2 regions of the Paraburkholderia agricolaris genome follow, and region 2 is predicted to be linked to the other one. Evidence: riboswitches for the same ligand, from Rfam matches in the RefSeq annotation. Region 2 holds a riboswitch; the other holds the start of a gene.
The links. Region 2 has a riboswitch for thiamine pyrophosphate ahead of thiC (phosphomethylpyrimidine synthase ThiC). Riboswitches for the same ligand answer to the same signal wherever they lie in the genome.
Positions count from the first base shown of each region.

Region 1: linked by a shared signal. The riboswitch ahead of GH665_RS19385 (FAD-dependent oxidoreductase) and the one ahead of thiC (phosphomethylpyrimidine synthase ThiC) in region 2 are both predicted to bind thiamine pyrophosphate.

Region 1 covers NZ_QPER01000001.1:4,393,233-4,408,290, forward strand. Annotated here, with positions in the region: gene hisG (ATP phosphoribosyltransferase) at 1-206, opposite strand, end outside; gene murA (UDP-N-acetylglucosamine 1-carboxyvinyltransferase) at 203-1,465, opposite strand; gene GH665_RS19325 (BolA family protein) at 1,577-1,816, opposite strand; gene GH665_RS19330 (ABC transporter permease) at 1,832-2,596, opposite strand; gene GH665_RS19335 (ABC transporter ATP-binding protein) at 2,593-3,525, opposite strand; gene GH665_RS19340 (STAS domain-containing protein) at 3,740-4,045, opposite strand; gene GH665_RS19345 (MlaC/ttg2D family ABC transporter substrate-binding protein) at 4,042-4,674, opposite strand; gene GH665_RS19350 (MlaA family lipoprotein) at 4,789-5,793, opposite strand; gene mlaD (outer membrane lipid asymmetry maintenance protein MlaD) at 5,805-6,368, opposite strand; gene mlaE (lipid asymmetry maintenance ABC transporter permease subunit MlaE) at 6,460-7,227, opposite strand; gene GH665_RS19365 (ABC transporter ATP-binding protein) at 7,224-8,045, opposite strand; gene thiE (thiamine phosphate synthase) at 8,140-9,243, opposite strand; gene GH665_RS19375 (thiazole synthase) at 9,240-10,055, opposite strand; gene thiS (sulfur carrier protein ThiS) at 10,095-10,292, opposite strand; gene GH665_RS19385 (FAD-dependent oxidoreductase) at 10,377-11,507, opposite strand; TPP riboswitch at 11,738-11,861, opposite strand; gene GH665_RS19390 (ABC transporter ATP-binding protein/permease) at 12,204-13,955, shown strand; gene GH665_RS19395 (SDR family NAD(P)-dependent oxidoreductase) at 14,024-14,797, shown strand; gene GH665_RS19400 (hypothetical protein) at 15,055-15,058, shown strand, end outside.
Region 2 covers NZ_QPER01000001.1:1,377,335-1,392,392, forward strand. Annotated here, with positions in the region: gene GH665_RS06210 (L-lactate permease) at 1-625, opposite strand, end outside; gene GH665_RS06215 (hypothetical protein) at 1,042-1,575, opposite strand; gene GH665_RS06220 (glycine zipper 2TM domain-containing protein) at 1,849-2,061, opposite strand; gene thiC (phosphomethylpyrimidine synthase ThiC) at 2,341-4,272, opposite strand; TPP riboswitch at 4,453-4,571, opposite strand; gene GH665_RS06230 (GreA/GreB family elongation factor) at 4,725-5,135, opposite strand; gene GH665_RS06235 (DUF1223 domain-containing protein) at 5,663-6,505, shown strand; gene GH665_RS06240 (cytochrome b/b6 domain-containing protein) at 6,551-7,189, shown strand; gene GH665_RS06245 (molybdopterin-dependent oxidoreductase) at 7,233-8,036, shown strand; gene GH665_RS06250 (pentapeptide MXKDX repeat protein) at 8,160-8,393, shown strand; gene GH665_RS06255 (EamA family transporter) at 8,761-9,690, shown strand; gene GH665_RS06260 (NADPH-dependent 2,4-dienoyl-CoA reductase) at 9,809-11,920, opposite strand; gene GH665_RS06265 (DUF4397 domain-containing protein) at 12,119-12,916, shown strand; gene GH665_RS06270 (entericidin A/B family lipoprotein) at 13,154-13,288, opposite strand; gene GH665_RS06275 (sensor histidine kinase) at 13,520-14,965, opposite strand.

The sequences.
Region 1 (15,058 bases), 3.0 Mb from region 2:
TCTGTGGCGCGCACGATGATCACGCGCACATTCGCGTCCGTGGTGGGCAAAATCAGCTTGCGCGAGGTTTCCGGATCTTCGGCGACTTCAATGCCGGCTGCGGCGAGCAACGGCAGCGTCTCTTCGAAGATACGCCCTTTCGACAAAGCCAGCGTAAGCGGCGCACTCACGGCCGGCGACGACGACGTTTGGGGCATCGAACTCATGCCTGGCTCCCCGAGATACGGCGCACCTTGGCGCCGATGGCGTTGAGCTTGGTTTCCATCCGGTCGTAACCACGATCCAGGTGATAGATACGGTCGATCAGCGTTTCACCTTCGGCACGCAGCGCGGCGATCACGAGACTCGCTGAAGCGCGCAGGTCGGTTGCCATCACCTTGGCGCCGGACAGCTTCTCAACGCCGGTCACGAGCGCAGTGTTGCCGTCGATCGTGATGCTCGCGCCGAGGCGGTTCAATTCCTGCACGTGCATGTAGCGGTTTTCGAAGATCGTCTCGACCACTTGCGAGGTGCCGTCCGCGATCGTGTTGAGCGCCATGAACTGCGCCTGCATGTCGGTCGGGAACGCGGGGTATTCGGACGTGCGGAAGCTCACCGCGCTCGGACGCTTGTCCATGCGCACGCGCATCCAGTCGTCGCCTTCTTCGACCGTGACGCCTGCTTCACGCAGCTTTTCGGTCACGGCTTCCAGGATCAGCGGACGTACTTTACGCAATGTGACATCGCCGCCGGCGGCCGCGACCGCGCACAGGAACGTACCGGCTTCGATACGATCCGGAATCACCGTGTGCTTCGCGCCATGCAACCTGTCGACGCCCTGGATGACCAGACGGTCGGTGCCGATACCTTCGATCTGCGCGCCCATCTCGACCAGCAGATGCGCGAGGTCGCCCACTTCCGGCTCACGGGCGGCGTTCTCGATGACCGTCTCGCCCTCGGCAAGCACCGCCGCCATCAGCAGGTTTTCGGTGCCCGTCACGGTAATCATGTCGGTCACGATACGGGTGCCCTTCAGACGCTTCGCCCGCGCTTCGATGAAGCCGTGCTCGATCGTGATTTCCGCGCCCATGGCCTGCAGGCCCTTGATGTGCTGATCCACCGGACGCGCGCCGATCGCGCAGCCACCCGGCAGCGACACCTTGGCGTGGCCGAAGCGCGCCACCAGCGGGCCGAGCACCAGAATCGACGCACGCATGGTCTTCACCATTTCGTACGGCGCGACGAGGTTATCGACCTTCGACGCATCCAGCGACACGCACCCCTCACCGCTCTCGATGCGCACGCCCATCTGGCCGAGCAGCTTCAGCATCGTGCGCACGTCCTGCAAGTCGGGCACGTTCTCCAGATGCACCGGCTCCGCGCTGAGCAGACTCGCGCACAGGATCGGCAACGCCGCGTTCTTCGCGCCTGAGACGACGACTTCGCCCGACAGCGGGTAGCCACCTTCAATGACGAGTTTATCCATGCCTGTCAGTTCCTGATCGACCCGGACTTCAGCCGGGCCCGCTTTGACTTTGTTCGACGCGCCGCTACCGGCGTCGCGCCCTTCTTGAGTAATTCGCACTAAATTTCCAGATTACGCGTTCTGCCATTCGGCGGGCGTCAGCGTCTTCATGCTGAGCGCGTGGATTTCTTCGCGCATGCGGTCGCCGAGCGCCGCATACACGAGTTGATGGCGCGCGATCAAACGCTTGCCTTCGAAGCTCGGCGAGACGATGGTCGCGAAGAAATGCTGACCGTCGCCCTCGACTTCGAGATGCTGGCAAGCGAGCCCAGCCGCGATGTATTGCTTGACCTGTTCGGGAGTCGGCAACATGAGAGAAGCTCCTGATCAGTGGCGCAGTTTGTAGCCGGAGGCGAGCATGCGCATCGCCACCACGGCCAGCACCACAAAGAAACCGGCAACGATCGCCAGGCTCTCGAGCGGATTGATATCCGACATCCCGAAGAAACCGTAGCGAAAGCCGTCGATCATGTAGAAAAAGGGATTGAGCCGCGACACTTCGCGCCACACCGGCGGCAGCGTGTGCGTCGAGTAGAACACGCCCGAGAGGAACGTGAGCGGCATAATCAGAAAGTTTTGAAATGCGGCAAGCTGATCGAACTTTTCGGCCCAGATGCCGGCGATCAAACCAAGCGTGCCCAGGATCGCCGCGCCAAAAATGGCGAACGCGATGATGTAAAGCGGCGCGCTGAAGCTGACCGGCACGAACCAGATCGTCACGATGAACACGCCGAAGCCAACCGCCAGGCCCCGTGCCACGGCCGCGAGCACGTAAGCGCCGAACATCTCGTAATGGGAGAGCGGCGGCAGCAGCACGAACACCAGGTTGCCGGTGATCTTCGACTGGATCAGCGAGGACGAACTGTTCGCAAAGGCGTTCTGCAACACGCTCATCATCACGAGGCCGGGAATCAGGAAGCTCGTGTACTCGACGCCCGGATAGACCTGAACGTGACCGCGCAACGCGTGGCCGAAAATCGTCAGATACAGCAGCGCGGTGATGACCGGCGCCAGCACGGTCTGGAACGCCACCTTCCAGAAACGCAGGATTTCCTTGTAAAACAGCGTACTGAAACCACTGTAGCCGCTCATGCAAGCCCCTCGATCACTTCCGGACCGTTCATCACCTGAACGAACACATCTTCGAGGTCGGCCTTGCGGACCTCGATTTCTTCGAATGTACAACCCGCTGCGCGGCACTGCGCGAGAATCCGCTCGACGTCGTCGTAGCTCGCCAGACGCAGCAGATGCTGACGGCCATTGCCGTTGCCCGTCCCGCTGTCCACTTCGAGGGGACGCAACTCGGCCGGCAACACGCCTTCTGTAAAGCGCAGGAACAACTGCATGCCGGCGAAGCGTTGCAGCAGCGTGCTGGTGCGCTCGAGCGCCACGACCTCGCCGCGCCGCAACATCGCAATGCGGTCGCACAGCGATTCGGCCTCTTCCAGATAGTGCGTGGTCAGCACGATCGTGTGGCCCTCGCGATTCAGGCGCGAGATGAATTTCCACAAGGTTTGACGCAACTCGACGTCGACGCCCGCGGTCGGCTCATCCAGCACGATCACCGGCGGCCGGTGCACCAGCGCCTGCGCGACGAGCACGCGGCGCTTCATGCCGCCCGACAGCGCGCGCATGTTGGCGTCGGCTTTGTCGGTGAGGTCGAGATTGGCCATGATCTCGTCGATCCACGCGTCGTTATTGCGCAGCCCGTAGTAGCCGGACTGGATGCGCAAGGTTTCGCGGACGGTGAAGAACGGATCGAACACGAGTTCCTGCGGCACCACGCCGAGCGCACGGCGCGCGTCGCGGAAGTCGCTGACTACGTCATGGCCACGGACCGCGATGCTGCCTTCATCGGCGCGCGCGAGACCGGCGAGTATGCTGATGAGCGTCGTCTTGCCCGCGCCGTTCGGACCGAGCAGTCCGAAGAACTCGCCTTCTTCCACCGTGAGGCTGACGCCCTTGAGCGCTTGCAAGTCCTTGTAGCGCTTCTTGACGTTACGAATTTCTATGGCTGACATGACTATGGGCCGCGTGCGTCGCGGCGCCTAAAGGAGCCCCGAGGGGGCGCAAAAATGCTGGAAGGGACGAAATTGGGGCCGGTTATATGCCCCAAAAAACGTTTGATTATAGGGCAAAAATCGGCGGCCCCGGCTGAGCCGGGGCGATTGGAAGTGACGCTATGGGAGCGTCAATGTCGCGCGCGCTGCAAGCAGCATGGGACCGGAGTAAGCACTAAAGCGCCAACCCCGGTCGACACAGAAGGGTGTCGACGCCGTAGGCGTGTGCGAGGCTGGCGAGACCAGCCGGCAGGTTGACGATCTGGAACGCGGCGCCGCGTGCCTGAGCGGCACGCTCCCACGCGAGCAGGACGGCCAGCGCGGTCGAATCGAATTGCACGAGCGGCGCGCAGTCCACGCCGTTCGCGCCCGCCGCGATACGCTGCAAACCCGCCTCGAACGCGGCTTTCGCGCTCTCGTGGGTCAGCGTCGCGCCGCTTTCGAAGCGGCTCGCGACGGAGGCGTTCAGCACTTCGCTCACGACTGCTTGCCCGCGGCGAGTTGCTGATTACGCTGCGTGAGGAACTGGATCAGTCCGTCCACGCCCTTCTGCTGGATCTGCTCGTTGAACTGCTGCTGATACGCCTGGATCAGCCACGCGCCGAGCACGTTGATGTCATATACGCGCCAGCCTTGCGGTGTCTTGTACAGACGGTAGTCGAGTTCGATCGGCGAGCCGTTGTTCATCACGACCGAGCGAACCACCGTGTCGGTGTCGTCCGGGTTCATGCGGAACGGCTTGTACTGGATCTGCTGGTCACGGACCTGGGCGAGTGCACCCGAGTACGTGCGGATCAGCAGCATCTTGAACTGCTCGACCACCTGGTTTTGCTGCTCCGGCGTGGCGGTGCGCCAGTTGCGGCCCATTGCCAGCTGCGTGGTGCGGCGGAAATCGGTGTACGGCAGGATCTTTTCGTTGACGAGCTGGGTGATGTGCGAAATGTCGCCTTGCTGGATCGACTTGTCGGCACGCACGGCGTCAACCACTTGCTGCGTGACGGTCTTGATCAGGGTGTCAGGCGAGCTGGAGTCGACGGTTTGTGCCGAGGCACCGGCACTGGCGAACGAAAACAGCGCAGCAAACAACGGAATCAGGAAGAATTTTTTCATATCGAGCCTTGCTTTAAAAATAGTGCAACCGTTTGAGCCGACATTAACACGCGAGTTCAGCAGCAATCCATGCGCAAACTGCGAGAGTCGTTTCGAGGTGTTACGGCTGCACGATCAACGCAATTTGAATGACGGGAAGTTGAAACGCTGCGGCGGGACCAGTTGGCCGGCCGGAATCTGCGTGGTTTCCGGACCGCCGTTCAGATCGAGCGGCGGCGTTCCGGTGCTGCCTGAAGCGGCTTCCGGTGCGGCTGCCGTGCCCGCTTGCGGCGGCGTTGCAGCCGCTGCACCCGAGCCGCCCGACGCGTTCGCGGCAGCACCCTGCGTGCCTGTCGGCGCCGCAGCCGCGCCGCCCTCGACGTCGTCGTACTTCGGCAGCGGGGCTTCGTCGCCGTAGTTCGGCAGCGCCTGCGATTGCTTGCCATCCGACAACAAATACTGGCGGCGTTGCAGATACGCGTTGCGCACGAACGAATACTTGTCCAGTGCGGCGCCTTCGAGCACGTCGCTCGCGCTCAACAGATTCGCGCGCGTGTTGACCACGTTCAGGCCATACAACGCCCAGCTCAGCCCATCCGGGTGAATGTAGCTGAGCGGATTGACATAGTAATTACCGATCGAGCCAACCGCATCGCGCACCGTGCTCGGACCGAACAGCGGCAGCACGAGATAGGGACCTGCCGGCACGCCATAATGACCGAGCGTCAGGCCGAGGTCGTTGTCGTGCTTGGGCAGCTTGGCGAGCGTCGCCACGTCGAACAGCCCGCCGACGCCGAACACCGTATTGATCACGATCCGCATGATGTCTTCGACGCCATCGGTGATCTTCAGCTGCAGCAGGTTGTTCGCCGCAATGTAGACGTCGCCGATATTCGAAAAGAAGTTGGTGACGCTGTCGCGCACCGGCTGCGGCGTGATGAAGACGTAGCCCTTGGCGACCGGCTTCAGCGCGTACTGGTCGAGCTTGTCGTTGACGGTGAAGATGGTGCGGTTCAGGCCCTCGAGCGGGTCGCCCTTGGTCGGGGTCGGCACGGTCGAGCAGCCGGCTAGCGTAGCGGCCGCCAGTGCGAACGTCGCTATCTGGACAGTGCGCACACCTCGTTTGCGTAGGGTCTGCATTTTTATTCTCCTTATTGACCGGCCGCGCCAGAGGCGGGCGGAGTCGATGCCGCCGGCGCGGGCACCGTGGCAGGGGCGGCCGCAGGCGCAGCCGAACCCGTGCCAGGCTTGGACGCACCCGAGTCCGCGGCCTTGCTGTACAGGAATTGTCCGATCAGGTTTTCCAGCACGATCGCCGACTGCGTCATCGAAATCGTGTCACCCGCCTTAAGCATCTCGCTATCGCCACCGGGTTCGAGCCCGATGTATTGCTCGCCGAGCAGACCGGAAGTCAGGATCTTCGCCGAGGTATCTTTCGGAAACGGGTATTGCTTGTCGATGTCGATCGTGACGACAGCCTGATACGAATTGCTGTCAAAGCCGATCGAGTCGACCCGGCCGACCGTCACGCCCGCGCTCTTCACCGGCGCGCGCGCCTTCAGTCCGCCGATATTGTCGAATTTGAGCTTGACCGGGTACGTTGCCTGAAACGACAACGAGCTCATGTTGCCAGCCTTCAGCGCGAGAAACAGCAACGCCACGAAACCCAACACCACGAACAGGCCGACCCAGAAGTCGAGAGCAGTCTTTTTCATCGTCATCCCAAAGTGAATCCGCCACGCTGCTACCGCTCAGATCTCGCGCAAGCCGAGGCGCGTTCGCCGAGCGAAAACGTGCAGCGCAGTTTTAGCTGAACATCAGTGCGGTCAACAGAAAATCGAGGCCGAGCACCGCAAGCGACGCGTACACGACCGTCTTGGTCGTGGCGCGCGACACGCCTTCCGGCGTCGGCTTGGCTTCGTAGCCCTGAAACAGCGCCACGAAGGTCACCGCGAGGCCGAACACCACGCTCTTGATGACCCCGGCGCCCACATCGCGCCAGACATCGACACCGCCTTGCATCTGCGACCAGAACGCGCCGGCATCGACGCCGATCAGCAGCACGCCCACCACATAACCACCGAACACACCGACCGCGCTGAAAATCGCCGCCAGAATCGGCATGGCAATAATGCCCGCCCACAGGCGCGGCGCCACCACCACCTTCACCGGATCCACCGCCATCATTTCCATCGCGGTGAGTTGCTCGCCTGCCTTCATCAACCCGATCTCGGCCGTGAGCGACGTGCCGGCACGGCCCGCGAACAGGAGTGCGGTGACCACCGGTCCGAGTTCGCGCACCAGCGAAAGCGCGACCAGCAGCCCCAACGCCTGCTCGGAACCGTAGCGGTTGAGCGTGTAATACCCCTGCAGGCCGAGCACGAAACCGACGAACAGCCCTGACACAGCGATGATCACCAGCGAATAATTACCCACGAAGTGGATCTGCTTCGTGACAAGGCGCGGCCTGCGCAATAGTGGGAAAAATTCGAACAGCAGCCGGAAGAAGAAACGCGTGGCATAGCCGGCCGTGCCCAAGCCGTCGATCACCGAGCGACCCAAAGCACTGATCATGACTGACCTCCGCCAATGCCGAAGTCCGCCGCGAGCGGCGTCTGGCTGGGGTAGTGGAATTTGAATGGGCCGTCCGGCGCGCCGTCGATGAACTGGCGCACCGTGGCATCGGTCGACGCACGCAGCTCCGCAGGCGTGCCTTCGGCGTGCACCCCACCGTTGGCGAGGAAATAGACGTAATCGGCGATCGCGAACGACTCCGGGACGTCGTGCGTAACGAGGATCGAGGTTGCGCCAAGCGCCTGATTCAGCGCGCGAATCAGATTGGCGGTGATGCCGAGCGAGATCGGATCGAGGCCGGCGAACGGCTCGTCGTACATCATCAGCTCGGGGTCGAGCGCAATCGCCCGGGCCAGCGCCACACGCCGCGCCATACCGCCCGAAATCTCCGACGGCGCGAGATCGCGCGCACCGCGCAACCCAACCGCATTGAGCTTCATCAATACGAGATCGCGGATCAGCTCCTCAGGGAGGTCGGTGTGCTCGCGCAGTGCGAACGCGACGTTCTCGAACACCGACATGTCGGTGAACAGTGCGCCGAACTGGAACAGCATGCCCATCTTGCGGCGCAGCGCGTAGAGACCGTCGCGCGTCTGCTGGCCGATGTCCTGGCCTTGAAACAGGATCTGGCCGCGCTGCGCGCGCACCAGACCGCCGATCAGGCGCAGCACCGTGGTTTTGCCGCAACCCGAGCCGCCCATGACCGCGACGACCTGGCCACGCTTGAAGCGCAGATTCAGGTTCGACAGGACGAGCCGGTCGCCATAACCGAAGTCGACGTCACGCAGCTCGAGTAAGGTCTCGGGGGAGGAAGACACGAAACTGACAGTCCTTTTACACGGAAGGCCGAATTATAGGGCCATCATGCAAAAGCTGCCGTGAGGTGCCCTGTCCCTTTACTGACTTTGACGATTATTGCGTAAACGCATGTTGCAACGCAGAAACCGCGGCAGCCGGATCGGCGGCCTCGGTCACGGCGCGCACAACCGCGGCGCAGCCTACACCCGTCGCCAGCACCTGGGGCAGCACCTGCAGATCGATCCCGCCGATCGCCACCAGCGGCACGACGCCGTCGAGCAGGCGAACATACCGCGCCAGACGCTTGAGCCCCTGCGGTGCGGTCGGCATGACCTTGGTCGTGGTCGGGAACACGGCGCCCAAAGCAATATAGCTGGGCTGGAAATGCAGTGCTTTCAGAATCTCGTAGAAACCGTGCGTCGACAGGCCAAGCCGGATGCCGGCGCTGGCAAGCGCTGACAAATCGGCCGTGTGCACGTCTTCCTGGCCCAGGTGGACGCCGTAAGCGCCCGCTTCCAGCGCCGCCTGCCAGTGATCATTGATGAAAACCTGGGCATCGTGCTCGCGGCCCGCAGCGACAGAGCGGGCGAGTTCGCGCTTCAGTTCGTCGGCGGGTTGGGCCGATTTGCGGCGCAACTGGATTGTCTTTACGCCGAAAGCCGCCACCCGTTCGACCCATTCCGCGGTCGGCAGCACCGGATACAGGCCGAGCCGGTCGGGACAACGCGCGAAAGCTTGCGCCGGCGCGGCCGGTAGGCCGGTCAGACGCGGGAAGCGGGCGATATCGGCCGGAAAGGCGTCGTCCGCATGGGTTTCGTCGCCGTCACGCCAGGCCAGAGCCAGCACCAGTGCGTCGTGCGGATCGAAACCGCAGTCCAGAAACGCCGCCAGCGCGGGTATCCAGTCTTCCGCCAGATGGCCTTCCAGCCCGTATTTCTCGCCGCCCAGATGGAGCGTCGCCGCATTCTCGGCTGCGACGATCACGCCGGCGCCCTGCACCTGCCAGCGCGCCACCTGCTCGCCGTGCTGTTGCGCGTCGGCGACAACGATCAGGTCGCCGCCGTTCGGCTCGTCCGGCGCGGTCAGGCAAATGCGCCACGGCGCGTGCGTCGGCGGCCAGTCGCCCAGACGGGCGCGGATCCGCTCGGCGGCTTCGGTGAGTTCATCGGCGGGCGGCCAGAAGAGGTCGCGGCCGGTCAAAGGCAAAGTTTGCGTCATGCAGCACTCCCGTCTTGATGCCAGAACGGCATGCCGACCACCGGCGTGCTCGCGTGCGCGCTTTCGCGCTCGGCCATCGGCCCCGCCAGAAAAGCCTGGCGGCCCGCTTCGACGCCCAGCGCAAAGGCGCGCGCCATCGCGTCAGGGTGCGTTGCCTGCGACACGGCGGTGTTCAGCAGCACGCCGTCGAAGCCCCACTCCATTACCTGCGCCGCGTGCGACGGCACGCCGAGGCCGGCGTCGACGATCAGCGGCACATCCGGCAGGCGTTCGCGCAACACGCGCAGGCCGTACGGATTGATCACGCCCTTGCCGGTGCCGATCGGCGCGCCCCACGGCATCAGCGCCTCACAGCCCGCGTCGAGCAGACGGCGGCCGATCACGAGATCTTCGGTGCAGTACGGCAGCACCTTGAAGCCGTCCTTGATCAACTGCGTGGCCGCTTCGATCAGGCCAATCGGATCGGGCTGCAACGTGTAGTCGTCGCCGATCAGTTCGAGCTTGATCCAGTCTGTTTCGAAGATTTCACGCGCCATGTGCGCGGTGGTCACCGCCTCGCCGACCGTCAGACAACCGGCGGTATTGGGCAAAAGCGGCACGCCGTGGCGCTTGAGCAGGTCGAAGAAGCCGGCTTCGGCGCCGCCTTCGTTCATCTGCCGGCGCAATGCAACGGTCACCATCCCGGGCCGCGCCGCGTCGATCGAATCGGACAGCGATTGCAGCGAGGGATAGCGCGAAGTGCCGAGCAGCACGCGGCTCACGAAGGTTTGGCCGTACAGCGTGAGCGCGTCGGCGGTTTGGGGGGCAGTCATTTGCATAATCCTGGTCTCCGGCAAGGCGTGGTGCGGGGCTTAGCCGCCAGCCACGGGTTGCACGACATCGAGCTTGTCGCCCGGGCACAGCGCGCGCGCCGCATGCTGCGTGCGCGCGACAAAATCGCCGTTCAGTGCGACCGCGAACGGCGGACGCGCACCGAACGCGGCGAGCGCATCGGCAACAGTCGCGCCTTCGGGCAGCGACAACGGCTTCTGATTGATATGAATGTCCATGGTGTTCGAATACGGTTCAGTCAATAGCGGTAGCGGCACGTGCTGGCTTGCCCCGCGGTTATTTCATCCGCGGATGCGCAACGCTCATGCCGGTTCCCGCGCGGAGTCCAGTTGAAACAGCTCGCTCCAGCGCGCGGCGCCTTGCCAGCCGGCGAAAGCATCGGCGTCGCCGATGCGGCCGTCGAGCAGCGCCGCGGCAAAGCGCACGGCTTCGTCGGCGACTTCGGGCACGATCATGTAGCCGTGCCGGTACAGGCCGTTCACGCGCAGCGTCTGCGCGCCATCCCACAGCAAGGCCGGACGGTGGTCCGGCAAAGTCGGGCGGCACTGCGAATTCAATTCGAGGATGCGTGCCTCGCCGAAGCCGGGATGCACGGAGAACGCCGCGCTCAGCAACTCGAGCGCCGAGCGCACGCTGACCGGCGACATGTCCTCGCCTTCTACCTCGGTCGCGCCGATCACGTAGAGATCGTCCTGCTTCGGCGCGATATACAGCGGATAGCGCGGATGCAACAGGCGCACCGGCCGCGTCAGCCCGATACCAGGCGCATGGACCCGGGTGACTTCGCCGCGGATGCCGCGCAGCGTGGGCAGCACGGGTTTCGCCCCCAAGCCCCGGCAGTCGATCGTGACGCGCGCAGGCGGCAGCGCGTGATCGTCGACCGGCGTATTCCAGTGCGTATCGACACCGCGCTGCGCCAGACCCGCAGCAAGCGCGGCCAGCACCTGACGGTTATCCAGTTGGCCTTCATGCGGTAGCAGCCAACCCTGATTGAAGCGGCCCGCCAACGCGGGTTCGGCCGCACCGAGTTGAGCGCCGGCCAGTGTCACAAAGCCGCCGTCGAGCAATTCGGCAGGCGCGTTCGAGCGCACGCGGCGCTCGAACAAAGGCGCTTCGGTCCGGTCGGCGTGATGCCAGACAACGAGCGTGCCATTACGCTGGAAGAACACGGGTTCGGGCAATTCGGCCAGCACTTGCGGCCAGGTCTCGAGCGAGCTTGCGCCGAGACGCGTGATCAGCAATTCAGCGCTAGCGGCTTCTGCCAGCGGCGCCAGCATGGCGGCGGCGACCCAGGCCGCAGCTTGCGAGCCGGCGGCGTCGCCGCGCTCGTAGAGCGCCACGCGATACCCTTCACCGGCAAGACGCCATGCGACCAGACGCCCGCACAGCCCGCCGCCGAGCACCGCGAAATCAGGTTGAGCAGGACGGTTCATCGCGCCCACTCCGAGCCGCAACGGCCGGCAACGCTAAAACAGCACGGCGCATCAACATAAGCGGCTGGAGCGCGGCGAGCAGTAAAACACATGTATGAAGAATAGGCGGTCATCGAGTCCTTTCTGTACGGCCCAAAAACGCACGTACCCAGGACGAAACCGGCGGGTGAGGCCGGCCGGGCAAAACGCGCGTCCCAATAGCGGACGCCGCCCGGCGGGGAATGGAAGACTGGCTGCTTCCGGAAACTTCCCGCGCCGGTATTACCCGGATCGGGTGCAAAGGGTCTCTCTCAGCCTCGCCGCCGCTGCATGAGAATCACGCAGCCTGTGGGCAAAGCACCCCTGTTTCGTCGAAGGTCATTAGACCATAAAAGGCGCAACGCCCGCAAACCAATGGCCCATGCAGTCGCGCTGCATTTGATCCGGCACCATCTTTCGGTCCGTCAATATGGCCGGAGCCGGCGCTCTGGCACAATGCCAGCACCGGATACTGCGGGGTCGCCTGGCCGCATGCGCGGCGTCGAGGCGGGGCCGCTGAGTGGAAATTAATTTTCACTTAAGGGCCTCGCGCCAGAATCAGGCGCTCACCCGGACGTGGGTTCGTCGAGCATGACGCCCGGGGCACGTACCGCAAACCGCCGTGGGGTCGGCCCGAGATGGGCCGGCCAGATGGGCCAGCACTTCATCAGGATGCTCATGACACCGAATACCGCTTCCAGCCCCGCGCTGCCGCCGGACGAAAAAGTCTCCGCCTGGAGCCTGATCAAACCTTACTGGGTTTCCGAAGAACGAAAAACGGCGTGGGGGCTGCTCGTCGCGATCATCGTGATGAATCTGCTCGTCGTGTGGATCAACGTGCGCCTGAATCGCTGGAGCGCCGACTTCTACAACGCGCTGCAGACCAAGAACGTGCACGACTTTCCGCACCTGCTGATGGTGTTCACCGGGCTCGCGTTCGGCTTCATCATCCTTGCCGTGTACGGCCGTTATCTGCGCCAGATGCTCGGCTTCCGCTGGCGCCAGTGGCTGACCACGCGTTATCTCAACGAATGGCTGCGCGACAGCGCCTTCTACCGGATCGAACGCGACCGGCTCGCCGACAACCCCGACCAGCGGATCAGCGACGACCTGCAATCGTTCGCCACCACCACGCTCTCGCTAACGCTCGACCTGCTCTCCACGGTCGTCACGCTGGTCTCGTTCATCACGATCCTGTGGTCGCTGGCCGGCGCGCTGACCATTTCGCTCGGCGGCATGCCAATACAGATTCCCGGCTACATGGTGTGGGCCGCGGCGCTCTACGCAGTAGTGGGCTCGCTGATCATCCAGAAGGTCGGCCACCCGCTCGTGCCGATTAATTACCAGGCGCAGAAAGTCGAGGCGGATTTCCGTTTCGGCCTGATCCGTCTTCGTGAGAACGCCGAACAGATCGCCTTCTATAACGGCATGGAAACGGAGAAGACGAACGCGCACACGCTGTTTGGCCGCATCCGCGACAACTGGTGGCAGGTGATGAAGTACACCAAGCGGCTCACCTTCGTGCTGAGCTTCTACGGCCAGATCGCGATCATCTTTCCGATCGTCGTCGCCGCGCCGCGCTACTTCGCAGGGGCCTTCACGTTCGGCGTGCTGATGCAGATTTCGAGCGCATTCGGCACCGTCAGCGATTCGTTTTCGTGGTTCATCAATAGTTACGGCACCCTCGTCGAGTGGCGCGCCACCGTGAACCGGTTGCGTGAATTCAAGCGCATCGTGCATGCGCCGCGTCTGAAGGAGTCCGTGTCGCCGGCCACCGCGCATGGCGGCATCAACCTGCATTTCGTCGACGAAGACCGGCTTTCCACAGACGGCCTCCAGCTTGCGCTGCCGAACGGCAACCCGTTGTCGCGCATCCGCGATATCGCGATCACACCAGGCTCACGCTGGCTGGTGCGGGGTCCGTCCGGCTCGGGCAAGAGCACGCTGATGCGCGCGCTCGCCGGCTTGTGGCCGTTCGGCGACGGTTCGATCGACGCACCCGTCAACGCGCGCATGATGTTCATCCCGCAGGTCAGCTACATGCCGATCGGTACGCTGAAGGCCGCGCTCACCTATCCGTCCCCCGCGGACACCTACACCGACGAAGAATGCCGTGAAGCGCTCGTCACCTGCCATCTTTCGGAATACGCCGAGCGCCTGCAGGAATCGGGGCACTGGACGCGCATCCTCTCGCCAGGCGAACAACAACGCCTCGCCGGTGCCCGCGTGCTGTTGCACAAACCGGACTATCTGTTCCTCGACGAAGCGACCAGCGCGCTCGATGCGGAAAACGAAGCGCGTCTCTATCACCTGTTCACCGAACGGCTGCCGAAGGCGGCGATCGTCAGTGTCGCGCATCGCGAATCGCTGGCGGCGTTCCATGGCGACACGCTCGACGTCGAGCGCTCGGGCGAACCGATCGCCGCATAAACAGCATCAGCAACATGCACAGCGAGAGCGACATGAGCCGAGCCGACGACGCGAACAGCGCGACTGACATGAGCGACTCCGGCTTCGATCGGGTCGTCCTGATCACCGGCGCGGGTTCCGGCATCGGCGCGGCATTGGCACGTCGCATCGCCGCGCCGCGCACCGCGCTGATGCTGCACGCACGCGGCGCCGACGACGAAGCGCGTCAGCGTCTCGCGCAGGTCGCCGCCGATTGCAGCGCGAACGGCGCGCGCTGCGCGACGGTATGCGCCGATCTGGCTGAACGCGGCGCGGCTGAGCACGTGATTCATCAAACACTCGCGCAGTTCGGCGCGCTGGACCAACTGGTCGCGAATGCCGGCCACGCGCAACGGCAAACGCTCAACGCACTCGACACGGATGCGTTCAACGCCGCCTTCGCCGCAATGCCGGCCGCCTTCGCCGCGCTCGTCAAGCGAGCCACGCCGGCACTGGCGACGTCGGAGCGGGGCCGCGTGGTTGCACTCAGTTCGTTCGTCGCGCATCGCTATCGCGTCGATGCGCCATTCGCCGCTACGGCGGCCGCGAAAGCGGCACTCGAATCGCTGGCCAAAACCGCCGCCGCCGAACTGGCGACGCATGGGGTGACCGTCAATTGCGTGGCACCCGGCTACACCCGTAAAGATCGCGGTCCAAGTGCCGATAATGCATCGGTGTGGACTCGCGCCGCTGAAGCAACGCCGCTTGGCCACGTCGCCGAGCCGGCGGATATCGCCGCGTTGATCGCGTTCCTGCTCTCCGACGAAGCGCGCCACATCACCGGCCAGGTGATTCATATCGACGGCGGCCTCACGCTCGGCTAGGCGGAACGCCGCTCGTCAGCGCAGTGAGGCCGCACGCCTATTTGCGAGACCTTGCTGCGAGCCGTTGCCGCGAGACCTTGTGCGCCGCCGGCCCACACGTCGCAACATCCGGAAACACACGAGAAGAGTTCGAAAGCATTTGCGAAGCGGGCAAGCTGTTCCCTGCTTTGAAAAAACCTTGCAGCAGCGACGATAGTCGTGCGGGCCGTACCCTCTCCGGTCCGCCACGCCACTCACTGCTACTGGACTCTCCGCACATGT
Region 2 (15,058 bases):
AGAACGGCAGCAGCAGCGCGAAAAACGGCAACTGCCGTCCGACCATCTTGGCGAGCGAGTCTGCCGGCAGGTGGGTGACCGCGCCGAGCACCGTGATCGGGACACCGAGCGCGCCGAACGCGACCGGCGCCGTATTGAAGATCAGCGTGAAGGTGAGTGCTTCGAGTGTGGGGAAACCCAGCAGGATCAGCAGCGAACTGGTGATCGCGACCGGCGTGCCGAATCCGGAAATCCCTTCGAATAGCGCGCCGAAAGAAAAGCCGATCACCACCAGCACGACGCGGCGGTCGTTCGGCAGGTTATCGATCATCCACATGCGAAAGGCGGCGAAGCGGCCCGAGCGCTGCGAGATGTTGTAGAGCAGGATCGCGCTGAACACGATCCACATAACGGGCCAGCAGGCAAACACCGCACCGTTGGCCACGGAGGCGGCCGCGAGTCCGACCGGGAACTGCCAGACGAAGATCGCCACGATCAATCCGACGATCAGACCCGCGAGCGACGCCTGCCAGGCCGGCCGGCGGGCCCAGCCGAGCAACAGCAACACGACGATGATCGGCAAGGCCGCGACGAGGAACGACAGCAATAGCGAATTGCCGACTGGAGTGAGTAGTTGGTGAAACATCACGTCTCCTTCGTTGTTGTTCGAAATCGACGCGGACTACGCATTGCGGGGCGCGTCGCTCTGGCAGGACGGATGGGCGCCGGCGGCGCATGCAGGACGCGCCGGGTCGCTTATTTAAACAAGTACTGCGTGTGGCTTTCCCAAGCATAGAGCCCGGTTGGGAAGCGTCAAGAAGGGTAAGTACGGGCGAAGGAGAGAGGGCGCCGCCGGGGGCCTGTGAGCGGGGATCGTTGCGGCGTGATGAGCACGAGCCGGGTCTGGCGCGGCATGTATGTGCGTGCTGACGGCCGCGCCGGCTGCCGGGCCTGATTCCGGGCCACAGCGCGTGCGCCGGTTGTACGGGATAGGTCCGCCCCGTGCTCCGATTTCAGCGCACAGGGGACGATCAAGGAAGCCTGGCGAGACGGGTGTGAGCTTCAGTGCCAGTGGCCGTGTCCGCCGCCCCAATAGCCATGCCCACCACCCCAATAGCCATGGCCGCCACCCCAATAGCCGCCAAAGCCTACGCCGATCGAGACCGACGGGCCGTACCAGCCGGGGTAGCCGTAATAAGCGGGATACACCGGCGGCGGATAGTAGGCGGGATAGGCGGGGTAGGCCGGAGCCACGTAGACGGGCGGGGCGGCAGCAACCGTATAAGCCGGCGGCGGATTTTGCTGCGCGTTTTGCGCCTGCTGGGCCCGCTGTTGCGCCGACGATTGCTGCGTGAGCTGTGCCGCCTGTGGATCAGGCGGGCCGACTTGCACGTCCTGTTGCGTTGTAGTCGCGGGGACCGTGGCGTAATACGGATAGTAGCCACCCGGATAGTAACCGTATGGGTAGTAGCAGCCGGACAGCGTCAGCACGCTGACTGCTGCGGTGAGCGCGAGCCCGGTGTGTGAAATACGGGAGAAACGGCGCGGCAGTGGCTGGCCGATCATGCCAGGCGTGTTGATGATGCGGGACTTCATGACGCGCTCCTGTTGCAAACCGACGCCGCCATGCGGGGCGTATTGCCTTGAGCTTACGCCCCCGTCGCGTTCGCAGGATTGCAAAACCGTAACGGCTTATTTCACGTCATTGCAAAAACGTTCTTCGGCGCGACCGGCATGTCGCCGGTCGCGTTCGCGATGTCGCGCCCGCCGGTTCGTTGGTGCGGGCATCTTCGTTCTTTGTGATGGGTTGAGACAGTTGGCCCCGTGCGCCCTCGTGGCGAAAACGCCTCGCTAGTGCTTACTTGCCGCTTACTTGCCGACCTGATTGCCGATGATGCCGCCTGCCGCCGCACCACCCAGCGTCGACAGCGCATTGCCGCCGATCAGACCGCCTGCGGCGCCGCCCACACCGGCGCCGATCACCGTATCGCGTTGCCGGGTAGTCATGTTGTCACACGCGGAAAGACTTGCGGCAACAGCGACGATCGTCGCGAGCGCGCCGAGTTGACGAATCGATTTCATGATGCTGACTCCGTTCATTGTGTCTGGAAGTGGTTGCCTGGAAATGGACAGATCATGCCGTCCTTACACTTGATCTTATCGCCGCAACCCGTATCCAGATGTGTGAGCTTGTCAGTGGATTGTCGGTTTCGTAATCAAATGTTTTCCTTTTGTCAGCATGCGGCGTGCCCGCCGCGCAGAAACGCAAAAAGCCCGCCAGTGGCGGGCTTCGGTGCTGCAGGGCGGTGATGCGGGAGGTTCGAGTGGCGGGCGCGTGCTAATGCACCCACGATCCCTACCTTACTGCCGCTGATAGATCTCAGCACCCTTCTTCATGAACTCGATCGACTTCACTTCCATGCCTTTCTTCAGCGCGTCGTCGTCGGAGAGGCCTTGTTGCGCGGCGAATTCGCGTACGTCCTGCGTAATCTTCATCGAGCAGAAGTGCGGGCCGCACATCGAACAGAAGTGCGCGACCTTGGCCGAATCCTTGGGCAGGGTTTCGTCGTGGAATTCGCGCGCCTTGTCCGGGTCGAGGCCGAGATTGAACTGATCTTCCCAGCGGAATTCGAAACGCGCCTTCGACAATGCATTGTCACGCACCTGCGCGCCCGGATGGCCCTTCGCCAGATCGGCGGCGTGCGCGGCGAGCTTGTACGTGATGATGCCGGTCTTGACGTCGTCCTTGTTCGGCAGCCCGAGGTGTTCTTTCGGCGTGACGTAGCAGAGCATCGCCGTGCCGAACCAGCCGATCATCGCTGCACCAATGCCCGACGTGATGTGGTCGTAGCCCGGTGCGATGTCCGTGGTCAACGGTCCCAGCGTGTAGAACGGTGCTTCGTCACACCATTCCAGTTGCAGGTCCATGTTTTCCTTGATCAACTGCATCGGCACGTGGCCCGGGCCTTCGATCATCGTCTGCACGTCGTGCTTCCACGCGATCTGCGTGAGTTCGCCGAGCGTCTTCAGTTCGCCGAGTTGCGCTTCGTCGTTCGCATCGTAGATCGAGCCGGGACGCAGGCCGTCGCCGAGCGAGAAGGCCACGTCGTACGCCTTCATGATTTCGCAGATGTCTTCGAAGTGCTCGTACAGGAAGCTTTCCTTGTGGTGAGCGAGGCACCACTTCGCCATGATCGAGCCGCCGCGCGAGACGATGCCCGTCATGCGCTTCGCTGTGAGCGGCACGTATTGCAGACGCACGCCGGCGTGAATCGTGAAGTAATCGACGCCTTGTTCGGCCTGTTCGATCAGCGTGTCGCGGAAGATTTCCCACGTCAGGTCTTCGGCCTTGCCGTTGACCTTTTCGAGCGCCTGATAGATCGGCACCGTGCCGATCGGCACCGGGCTGTTGCGGATGATCCACTCGCGCGTTTCGTGAATGTGCTTGCCGGTGGACAGATCCATCACCGTATCGCCGCCCCAGCGGATCGCCCACGTCATCTTGTCGACTTCTTCGCCGATCGAGGACGTCACCGCCGAGTTGCCGATGTTCGCATTCACCTTCACGAGGAAGTTGCGGCCGATGATCATCGGCTCGCTTTCCGGGTGGTTGATGTTGTTCGGGATGATCGCGCGACCGCGGGCGACTTCCTCGCGCACGAATTCCGCGGTGATTTCCTTCAGGCCGTCGGGACCGAATGCGCTCGCACCGAACGCCTGGCCCGGATGCTGGCGGCCCATCATCGCGGCGAGTTTTTCGCCGTTCGGACCGCTCGTCTTCAGGCTTTCCAGATATGCGGCGCGTTGCTGGTTCTCGCGAATCGCGATGTATTCCATTTCCGGCGTGATGATGCCTTTGCGCGCGTAGTGCATCTGCGAGACGTTCTTGCCGGCGACGGCGCGGCGCGGCGTGCGGTGCAGCCCCTTGAAGCGCAGATCGGCGGTCGCCGTATCGGCGGCGCGTTCGCGGCTGAAGTCGCTCGACAGGCCTGTCAGCGCTTCGGTGTCAGCACGCTCTTCGATCCACGCTTGACGCAGCGCGGGCAGGCCGGCGCGAATGTCGATCTTCGCTTCCGGATCGGAGTAGGGGCCGGACGTATCGTAGACGTAGACCGGCGGGTTCTTCTCGCCGCCAAAGCTATCCGGCGTATCCGCCTGGGAAATCTGGCGCATCGGCACGCGAATGTCGGGCCGCGAGCCGGTCACGTAGACCTTGCGGGAATTCGGCAGCGGGGCGACAGCGGCAGCGTCGACGTGGGCGTCGGCGGAAAGAAACTTCGGATTGGCGTTCATGCGTATCTCCTCTGTCGACCGGAGTTAGCGCTTTAGCGCCTTACTCCGGTCCCATGCAACTTGTTGCGGTCGACGAGAGTTGGCGCTTAAGCGCCAACCCCGGTTTCCCAGGTGTGGGGCGGCTAAGCAGGAGACGAGATGGAAGTTGTCGGATTCGCGAGAGATGAAACGGTAGACCAGCTGCGAAATCCGTACGCTTCCCTGCGCTGGCATTATCCAGATCAGGTTCAAAGGGTATTTCTCACCCACGCGACACGGACCTCCAACCTCCGTGCCACGCAGGACCCCCGCGTTAGCAGCGCACACGATACACCGCCTGGGCGTCGCTTGGCAACCCGTCTTGAAAAGTCAGATACCGGAGATAACACCGGGCAGCCGCGCACTATTCTTATGCTGAAAGGGCTGCCGGGAATGATGCGGCGCAGCAGTTCTGCGGCGCGAATGCGTGTTGCCTAGAGCGTGAAGTCGTCGGCAGCTTCGGGCTGGAAGAGGATTTTTTCGAGCTTCAGCACTTTCTCCGTGCCGCTCGGCGGCGTGAAACGGATGCGTTCGCCGCGCTTGGCGCCGAGCAGTGCAAGGCCGACCGGCGAGAACACGTTCAGGCGGCCTTGGGCGAAATCCGCGTCGGGTGGATAGACCACGGTCCAGGTCATCTGCTCGCCGCTGGTTTCGTCGACCAGCGTGGCTTGCGAATTCATCGTAACGACGTTCGCGGGAATGTCGCGCGATTCGACGATCACGGCGCGCTCGAGCACGTCGTCGAGCATGTCTTGCAATTTGGCTTGCGCGCCGGGCGCGGCCGCGTGCTTTTCAAGACGGGCGACGTCGAGCTCGGTGAGGTAACAGGTTTTCGTCTTTTTCATGAAGGGTTCTCCAATTCGATCTGCATGTAAAGGGACTGCGTGCGGATGAGATCAGCCCGGAGCCCGACAACGCGGCTCCGGTAATGGAGGGAGCTGCGTTAGATCGGGCGCCGGGCGGCGAGAAGCGGGAGCGTTCGGGACGGCTGGCCGGCGTGAGGCGTCGCGATCTCCGGGCGCGCACAGCCGGTTGCGCGGCGCGGGCGCAAACGGGTGAGGGCACGGGAGAACGGAAAACGCATTGGGGTAGCCGGCAGATAACGAAAGGGGTTAGGGCGCGTCGCAAAGAAAGCTCAATCGACGCAACCGAAAGGTGAATGTTAGCACGGGCCGCGATGTCTCTTTAAGCGCCGCCCGCAGAGGCCGTGCGGGCGCGGTGCGGCATGTCTGAATTGCATGGAGCTGTTCGAGGACAGCATGAAACGGCCGGGACCGTGGGCGGATATCCCGAATCAAAAATAAAAATCACAACCGGCTGTCATAAGTGGTCTCGTGGTTCGACAAACGTGCAGATCCTGATGGAGCACGCCATGCGAACCGTACGAACCCGCAACGCCACCTGGCATACAGGCCGCTGTATCACCCGCGTAATCGCGCTGGCCGTCGCGCTGACGACCCTGTTTGCCAGCGGCGTTGCAACCGCAGCCGGTGCCGTATGCGCGTCGCACAGCCCGTCGCACCGCGTAGCGCTTGTGGAGCTTTACAGCAGCGAAGGCTGCAACAGCTGCCCGCCGGCCGACAACTGGTTGAGCCAATGGAAAAACAGTGGCGCGACCCAAAGCATCGTGCCGTTGGCTTTACACGTGGACTATTGGAATAGCCTCGGCTGGACCGATCGCTTTTCGCAGCATCGCTTCACCGAGCGTCAGCAAACCCTCACCGATCTGGCCGGCGGGCACACGATCTATACGCCCGAGGTCTTCGTCTCGGGCCGCGAATTGCGCGGCTGGTCGCAACGCGACAGTTTTCAGAGTCGCATCGAAGAGCTTGTTGCCGAACCGGCCCAGGCGAATGTCGCGCTCGAACTGAAACCGCAGGCGAAGGGCGCTTTCAATGTCGATGCGCAATTCACCAGCAAGGCGGCCGACGCCAGCGGCACATTAAATGCCTACGTCGCGCTCTATCAGAACGCGTTGAACTCGCAGGTCAAAGCCGGGGAAAACGACGGCGCCACGCTGCATCACGAACGCGTCGTGCGGCAATGGATCGGCCCCGTGCCACTGGTTGCCGGTCACGCGCAAATCCACCGCGATCTCCACATCGACGATGCCGACGCCAACGCGCCCGCTGACACCTTCGGCGTTGTCGCGTTCGTCGAAAACGCCGCGACCGGCGATGTGTTGCAGGTCGGCGAGCTGGCCGCCTGCCACTGATCGCGCGACACCCTCGCAGCGTTTCTCATTTCATCGGAGATTCTCATGGCAACGCCTCATGCTCTTAGCGAAACCGCTCCGCCCGCGACGCCGAAGAGCGGCACGATTCACCCGGTGTGGGTGCGCGTCACGCATTGGCTCAACGCACTCGCGGCCGTCCTCATGATGCTGTCCGGCTGGCGCATCTATGACGCGTCGCCGATCTTCAAAAGCTTCACGTTTCCCACGGCGCTCACGCTCGGCGGCTGGCTCGGCGGCGCGCTGCAATGGCACTTCGCGGCGATGTGGCTGCTGGTTTTCAACGGCCTGCTGTATCTCGCGCTGAACCTGGTCGGCGGGCGCTTCGTGCGCAAGTTCCTGCCGGTTTCGCCACGTGCCGTGCTGCACGACTTTGTTGCCGCGCTGACCGGCAAGCTCTCGCACGCCGATCTGCGCGTCTACAACGCTGTGCAGAAATTGGCCTATCTGTTTGTCGTCTGCGATCTGATCGTGCTGGTGCTCTCCGGTCTCGCGATCTGGAAGTCGGTGCAGTTTCCGCTGTTGCGCGAGTTGATGGGCGGCTACGACAACGCACGCATCGTGCACTTCTGCGCCATGTCGCTGATGGCTGCGTTCATTGCCGTGCATCTGGTGATGGTGGCGCTCGTACCGCGTTCGCTGCTGGCGATGCTGCGCGGACGCTAAGCGGTCAATCCACGGATACGCAAAGCTTTAAGGATATCGAATCATGTTCAAACCTGAAACCAGAGCCGATCGAAAGCCCGCTTCAATGCCTGACGACAAGCTCGATCGCGAATCGATCCTGATCGACGCCCGGCGCGAACTCGCGATGCCGTCGCGGCGCCTGTTCGGCAAGCGGCTTCTGACGCTCGGCGGCCTGTCGATGCTGACGGGCTGCTCGCTGACCGATAACGATTCGGTCAACACATTCCTCACGGCCGTGTCGCGTCTGAACGACCGCGCGCAGGCCGCGCTGTTCGATCCGAAGCAACTCGCGCCGACCTACACCGAAGCGCAGATCACGCGGCCGTTTCCGTTCAACGCGTTCTACGGTATCGAGGACGTGCCCGACGTCGACGCCTCCGACTACAAGCTGAAAATCAGCGGTCTCGTTACCGGTCAGCGTGTCTGGACCTTGCCCGAGTTGTACGCGCTGCCGCACGCCGAGCAGATCACGCGGCATATCTGCGTGGAAGGGTGGAGTGCGATCGGCCGCTGGGGCGGCACGCCGTTTGCCGATTTTCTGCGGCGCATCGGCGCGGACACGAGCGCGAAGTACGTGGGCTTCAAATGCGCCGACGACTACTACGAAAGCATCGACATGCCGACCGCGCTGCATCCGCAAACGCTGCTCACATTCTCGTATGACGGCGAGCGTCTGCCCGCGAAATACGGCTTCCCGATGAAGCTGCGCATGCCGACCAAGCTCGGCTACAAGAATCCGAAACACATCGTCGAGATGTTCGTCACCAATACGTACCCTGGCGGCTATTGGGTCGACCAGGGCTACAACTGGTTCGGAGGCTCCTGACGCGCGCGAGTCGGCGCGTGCCGGTCCGTACGCGCGACCCCGGGCGGCAGAAGCTTCGGAAGTACCCCGGTGTCCCCTGGACGCCGGTTTAGATTCACCATCCATAACGAAACGGAGTTTCCCATGAAAAAGTTCGCAATCGCAGCAATGGCCGTCGCCCTCCTGACCAGCGGCGGCGCCGCGTTCGCTCAGGCAAGCGGCGCGATGTCCAACGATGCAATGTCCAAGGACACCATGTCGAAAGACTCGATGTCCAAAGACAGCATGAAGAAGGACACGATGAAGCACGACAAGATGAAAAAGAGCGGCGACGCGATGGGCATGAAGCACGAGGCATCGGGCGCGATGGCCAACTGAGTGTTGCCGGAGATGCCGGCCGCATAGTTCAGGCGCCGGTTTCACACGTAAAGCGAAAGCCGGGGATGCGTCCCCGGCTTTTCTGTTGCAAGTACGCAAAAAAGTTACGATTCTTTCAAGCGACGCGGTGGGCGCTTACTGCATAATGCGGCGTCGCGCCCGTTGTTTGGCGCGTGTCAGCCGTGGATCGATTCCTTTCGACCGCCGCGGCGTTGTGGCCCCATTGGCCATCTATCGTCTTTCCGTTCCACCGACATGTCCGCCAGCCTCGCCCGTCAGACCGCATCGCCGATGCGGTATCCGCCATCCCGCCACCGGGTCTTCAGCGGGGGCGCAGCACCTCGAGCGGCATGGGCGGATTGAACGCATGTCGCCGCAACTCCCCAGCCGTTTTCCGCGTGGTTTTCCGATCCGTTTGCCGCAGTCCCGCAACGGACAGATCGCGCTCGCGCTCGCCGTCGTTTATCTCGTGTGGGGTTCGACCTATCTCGCCGTGCACGTCGCGCTCGGTTCTTTTCCGCCGCTGCTGCTCTCGGGGCTGCGCAATCTGTTTGCCGGGGTAGGGCTCTTCATTTTCGCGGCGCGCCGCAATCCGGTTTGGCCGAGCGCCGCTGAAATCCGCAATGCCGGCCTGGTCGGCACGATGCTGGTCGGTTTGTCGAGCGGCATGCTGGCCTATGGCATGCGCACTGTCGGCACCGGCACCGCGGCCGTGATGGTCGCGACCGTGCCGCTGTTCGCGACCGTGATCGCGGCGGTGGCGGGGCGCAAGATCGGCCGGGGCGAGTGGTTCGCGATCGGCCTCGGGCTGGTGGGCATCGCGATTCTGAGTCATGGCGACAGCGCGCCGGGATCAGCGGGCGGCAGCCTGGCGATCCTGTGCGGCGCGCTGTTCTGGGCCGGCGGCGCGCATCTGGCCGGCCGACTGAAACTGCCTTCGGACCTGTTTCTATCGACGTCGCTGCAGATCGGTCTCGGTGGCGCGATGTCGACGCTGGTCGCCTGGGTGTCCGGCGAGCGGATGATGGAAGTGCATTTTCTGCCGGTGCTGGCCTTCGTCTACCTGATGCTGATCGGCACGATGGCCGCCTACGTCGCGTACGGTTTCCTGATCCGGCATACGAGTCCGATCATCGCCAGTAGCTGCATGTACGTGAACCCGGTGGTCGCGGTGGCGCTTGGGGCGTTGCTGCTCGGCGAGCCGGTCACGCATTCGACGGTCATCGCGACAATCGTGATTCTGGCCAGCGTGGGGCTGTCTTTCTGGTTCGATTATAGGAAGAAGGGGCTTGCCTGAGGACGGACGGCGGGCTGTTCAGGTTGCCCGCCGCCTGCGCGCTGATGTTCGGTCTCCGCCGCGTGCCGCGGCATCGGAACGCGTTGACCCTCGCCGCGTTCCGTCGCGTTTCACCGCTTCAGAGCGACGCCGCCACTTCCGCACCTTCGCGAATCGCGCGTTTCGCGTCCAGTTCGGTTGCCACCTTTGCGCCACCGATCACGTGATAGCGCGGAGCGCTCGCATCATTCGAAGCTTTTACGCCGGCCCTGCTGTGGGCCCCGCTGTTGACCCCATTCGAGCCGCTTGATCCACTCGCCGTTTGAGCCGCAGTTTCCGGCACCAGATCCCGCAAGGATTCCTGCCCCGCGCACACCACGATCGTGTCAACTTCGAGCCATTCTTCGACACCCTCGCGCGCGATCTTCAAGCCACGGTCGCTGATTTCCAGATACGCCACCCCGCCGAGCATCTTCACGCCATTTCTTGCCAGCGTCGCGCGATGCACCCAGCCCGAGGTTTTACCGAGCCCCATACCGAGCTTGCCTGGCTTGCGCTGCAGCAGCCAGATTTCGCGGACCGGCTGTGCCGGCGCCGGCGCTTTCAAGCCGCCGCGTTCTTGCACCGTGAGATCGACACCCCATTCGTCGAGCCAGGTATCGCGCGGTATCGGCAGCGGGTCGCCCGTACGATGCAGCAAAAATTCGCTGACGTCGAAGCCGATCCCGCCCGCACCGATCACGGCGACACGGCGTCCCACCGCCGCGCCGCGCAGTACGTCCACATAAGACAGCACGTTAGCGCCGTCGATGCCGGCAATCGCCGGGCTGCGCGGCACGATGCCCGTGGCGACGATCACATCGTCGTAGCCGCCTGCGGCAAGCAGCGCCGGATCGACGCGCGTCTCGAGCCGCACGTCGACGCGGTGCCGCTGCAACTGGCTCTGAAAATAGCGGATCGTCTCGCTGAACTCTTCCTTGCCGGGCACGCGCATCGCCAGATTGAACTGACCGCCGATGGTTGCGCTCGCATCGAACAACGTCACGCGATGGCCGCGCGAAGCCGCAACGGTCGCGGCGGAGAGTCCCGCCGGCCCGGCGCCGACCACCGCAACCGAACGCGCTGCCTGCGGGCTCAAGACCGGCCGGTAGATCAACTCGGTCTCGCGTCCCGCACGGGGATTCACGAGGCAAGTCGCGCGCTGGTTCTTGAACGTGTGGTCGAGGCAGGCCTGATTACAGGCGATACAGGTGTTGATTTCATCCGCGCGTCCCTCGGCGGCCTTCACGACGAATTCGGGATCGGCGAGCAGGGGCCTTGCCATCGACACCAGATCGCCCGCCCCCTCGGCGAGCAGTGCCTCGGCGACTTCGGGCGTATTGATGCGGTTCGATACGATCACCGGCACCTTGACCGCAGCCTTCAGCCGCGCGCTCAGCGCGGCGAATGCGGCACGCGGCACCGAGGTCACGATGGTCGGCACCCGCGCTTCATGCCAGCCAATGCCCGTGTTGAACATCGTCACGCCGGCGGCTTCGAGCGCCTGGGCGACCTGCACGGTTTCTTCCCAGGTGTTGCCGCCTTCGACCAGATCGATCAGCGAAAGCCGGTACACCACGATAAAGCGTTCGCCGCATGCCGCGCGTACGCGCTCGACGATCTCGCGCGCGAGCCGCATACGGTTCTCGATGCTGCCGCCGTAGCGGTCGGAGCGCTGGTTCGTACGTGGACACAGGAACTGGTTGAGCAGATAGCCCTCGCTGCCCATGATCTCGATGCCGTCGTAACCGGCGCGCTGGGCAAGGCGTGCGCAGCGGGCATAGTCGCGCACGGTCCGGGCGATACCGGCTTCGGTGAGCGCGCGCGGTTTGAACTTCGAGATCGGCGACTTGAGCGCTGACGCGGACACGACGAACGGCTGGTACCCATAGCGCCCCGCATGCAGGATCTGCAACGCGATCTTCCCGCCTTCGGCATGCACGGCCTCGGTCAGCAGGCGGTGATTGCGCAGATCGAACACCGAATTCAGCGTGCCGCCGAAGGGCAGCAGCCAGCCTTGCCGGTTCGGCGAGATTCCGCCCGTAACGATCAGACCGACCCCACCCTTCGCACGCTCGCGGAAATAGGCCGCCAGCTTCGGGTAATTCCAGAAACGGTCTTCCATGCCGGTGTGCATCGAACCCATCACCACGCGGTTGCGCAAACGGGTGAAGCCGAGGTCGAGTTCGGCGAGTAAGTGTTGGTAAGACATGCAGGGACCGTGTAAGTATGGGTTGTGCGCGAACAATACACTGCCGAACGCGCCAACTCTCCGAGGGAAAATTCTAATCCGCGTAACGCGTTGCTCCGTAAAGGATTGTTCGGCTGCCGGCCTCCTGTCCGACCCTGCGGCACGTGCTTTGCTCAAGCCGGATGCACGGGCCGCGGGCTCGACACAGAGAGGTGAACAATGAAAATGATCCGAACCATGGCGGCTGTAGTCGCTGTTACATCCATTTTGAGCGCATGCGGTGGCGGCGGCAGCAGCGACGTAGGCAAGGAACTCGGACTGACGAATCCGGAGATCCATTTCATCAATGCGATTCCCGGTGGCCCGTCGGTCGACTTTCTCGTGAATGGCTCCGCGCCGTCGGGACAGACGAACGTCGGCTATAAGGGTGTGACGAATCTCACCAACATCAACACCGGCTCGACCACGGTCGCGTATGCGCCCACCGGCACGACGACCGCGTTGGCGAGCGGTAACTTCCCCGATGCGGCCAAGGGTCACGATTACACGGTGCTGGCGTTGCCGGGCCTGGCCGCGCCGGATATCGGCCTGATCGACGATCCGTTCGACAAGGGCCTGCTGTCCAACAGCGCGCGTCTGCGCGGCTTTAATGCGTCGGCGAACGCGACCAACCTCGATCTGTATCTGGTTCAGTCAACCAGCACCGACATCACCAACGTCAGCCCGACTATGGCGGGCGTGTCGTTCAAGAATGCGGTGCCGGCGAGCGGCCAGGATTCGATCTACGTGTCCGGCGGCCAGTATGTGCTGATCGCGACGGTGGCGGGCAGCAAGACGCCGATCTTCCAGTCGGCAGCCTTCTCGCTGTCGAACAACGCCGACTGGCTGGTGACGTCGGTGCCGATCGGGGGGACGTTGAGCCAGCTCGTACCGGGGCAGATCCATCTGCTGGTCGCGCAGAACGGCAATACCGGCACGCCGAGTGTCGAGTTGACGAACACGCTGACGGGCCAGTAAGGGGCGCATAAAAGGCCAACAGGCTCCCGAAGCTGCATGGCGTGCATGGCACACTGCACATGCAGCCATGCAGCAATCGATGGGAGGGTATAGCGGCGATCCACGTGAGTGGATCGCTGTTCCCGTTTATGTGTCCGGCGACGAAAAAAAGCCCGCCGCGGTTTCCCGCGACGGGCTATGGAGATTCGGCATCCCAGGGCGCCGTGAGGCGCCGGGAATCCTTGAGTTGCTGCTAGCTTACTTTGCCTGCTCGGCTGAATTCGTGATGGCGTTGCCGCCCTTCGAAATATCCTGCCCGGCTCCCGCCATCGTGTTGCAACCCGCAAGAGCGGCTGTTCCCGCAATGAGAAGCAAAGCGATCAGTCGGTTCATGAGAGTTCTCCTTGTCGAGAATGCATCGGTTGACGTGCCCATCCTGGAGGACACGCGCTAGCCTGGCTAGCTGTCGTCCGACCGCGGCTTGCGCCAGTCGATCCGGTCTGATTGCATGTTAAAAAAAGGGCGTGGGAAGCGCTGTCAGTTGCGCTGCGATTTTGTTGTAGGCGTGATCCTGTGTTTGCGTCGGCGCACTCCTACACGCTCGCTTCGATACGCCGAAAAACCTTACTGGACAGGTGTTTCCGAGGGCGGCGATGCAGGCGAATCCATCGACGGCGTTGCCGTGCTGACACTCGGCATCACCACATGGATGTCGGTGCCGTTCGGCACACCGCGTTGAATATCGAAGCGCCCGCCGTGCGCGGCGACCCGTTGGCGCATGCCGAGCAGCCCGTGGGTGTGGGTGCGCTTCAGATCGGCCGCCGTGATGCCGACGCCGTTGTCGGCGATATGCAGCGCCACCTGGCCGTCGCCGACCTGTAGCGCGATCGACACCTTCGAGGCTCGCGCGTATTTGGCGGCGTTCGTGAGCGACTCCTGCGCGACGCGAAAGAGGGCGATTTCGGTTTGCTCGTCGAGCTGGATATCGTCGGCCGGCAAATGCGATTCGAGCGCCCAGTTGTTGCGCTGCGCGGCTTCGTCGGCGAGCGTGCGCAGCGCGGTGACGAGGCCGAAGTTCGCCAGCACCGTGGGCCGCATGTCTTCGATGATGCGCCGTTTCAACGCAATGCCCTGATCGAGATTGGCGAGCGCGCGCTTCAGTTTCTCCGTAATGTCCGGGTGGTTGTCTTTCAGTTTGCGATGGGCCCAGGCTACATCCATCTTGCTGGCGGTCAGAATGGCGCCGAGTTCGTCATGCAGTTCACGCGCGAGCTGCGTCTTTTCGTTTTCGCTGACAGCCTGCAAGTGCCAGCCTAGCGCTTCGAGCTGGCGCGTGCGTTCGTTGACGAGCTGGTCGAGTTCCTCCTGTTGCGTGATCAGTTGACGCTGCACGCGCGCCTGCCGGTCCATCTGGATGCCGAGATTGCGAAACAGCAGAATGAACAGCACGATGTTCAGCGCGGACAAGCCGGCCGCGCATAGCGTGGAGATGCGCTGGTCGGCGCGGCTTGCGTCGAGTGCGTGCTGTGCGCGGCGTTCCTCGTTGTCGCGCAGCAATGTGAGCGTACTGTCGATCAGCGCGGCGTCGGCGGGATTGGCCGTGCTTGCGCTGCCACAGGCAGACAGATTCAACGGCTGCGGTGCCGCGCGTTGCAACGCAGCGGCGCCGGCACCGATGCGCGCGTCGATTAGCACGGCGATCTGCGTGAAACTCGCGAGCTCGGCGCTATCCGCCTTGCCGCTGCGGTAGAACTTGCCCAGTTGTTGTTCGTTCTGCCGTATCTGCCCGGCGGTTGCGCAAAAACCCTGAGCGGCCACCTCCTGCTTCGTCAGAAGAAAATCGCTTTGATGCGCGCTCAGGCGGGATAGCTGGCTTGCAAGCGTGCTCAATTGCACGGTGACGTCGCGTGCCTCGAGCGCCGTTTCGTACTCCGCGGCAATGCGCTCGCGCGCGGTTTCGAGAATCACGAGTCCACCCACCGTAATGACAATTGCCACGGTCATCGCGATTGCCCAGCTGCGATTGCGCATCCAGCCGCTCAATCGCGCTGTGGCCGGGGGTTTCTGCATCTTCGACGCGTACGGCACCTTCGACTCCTTAAATGGGGCATCGGTCTAACGGCCACGGGGCCAGGCAAACGAGCGCCGGCATCGCTTCCCGAG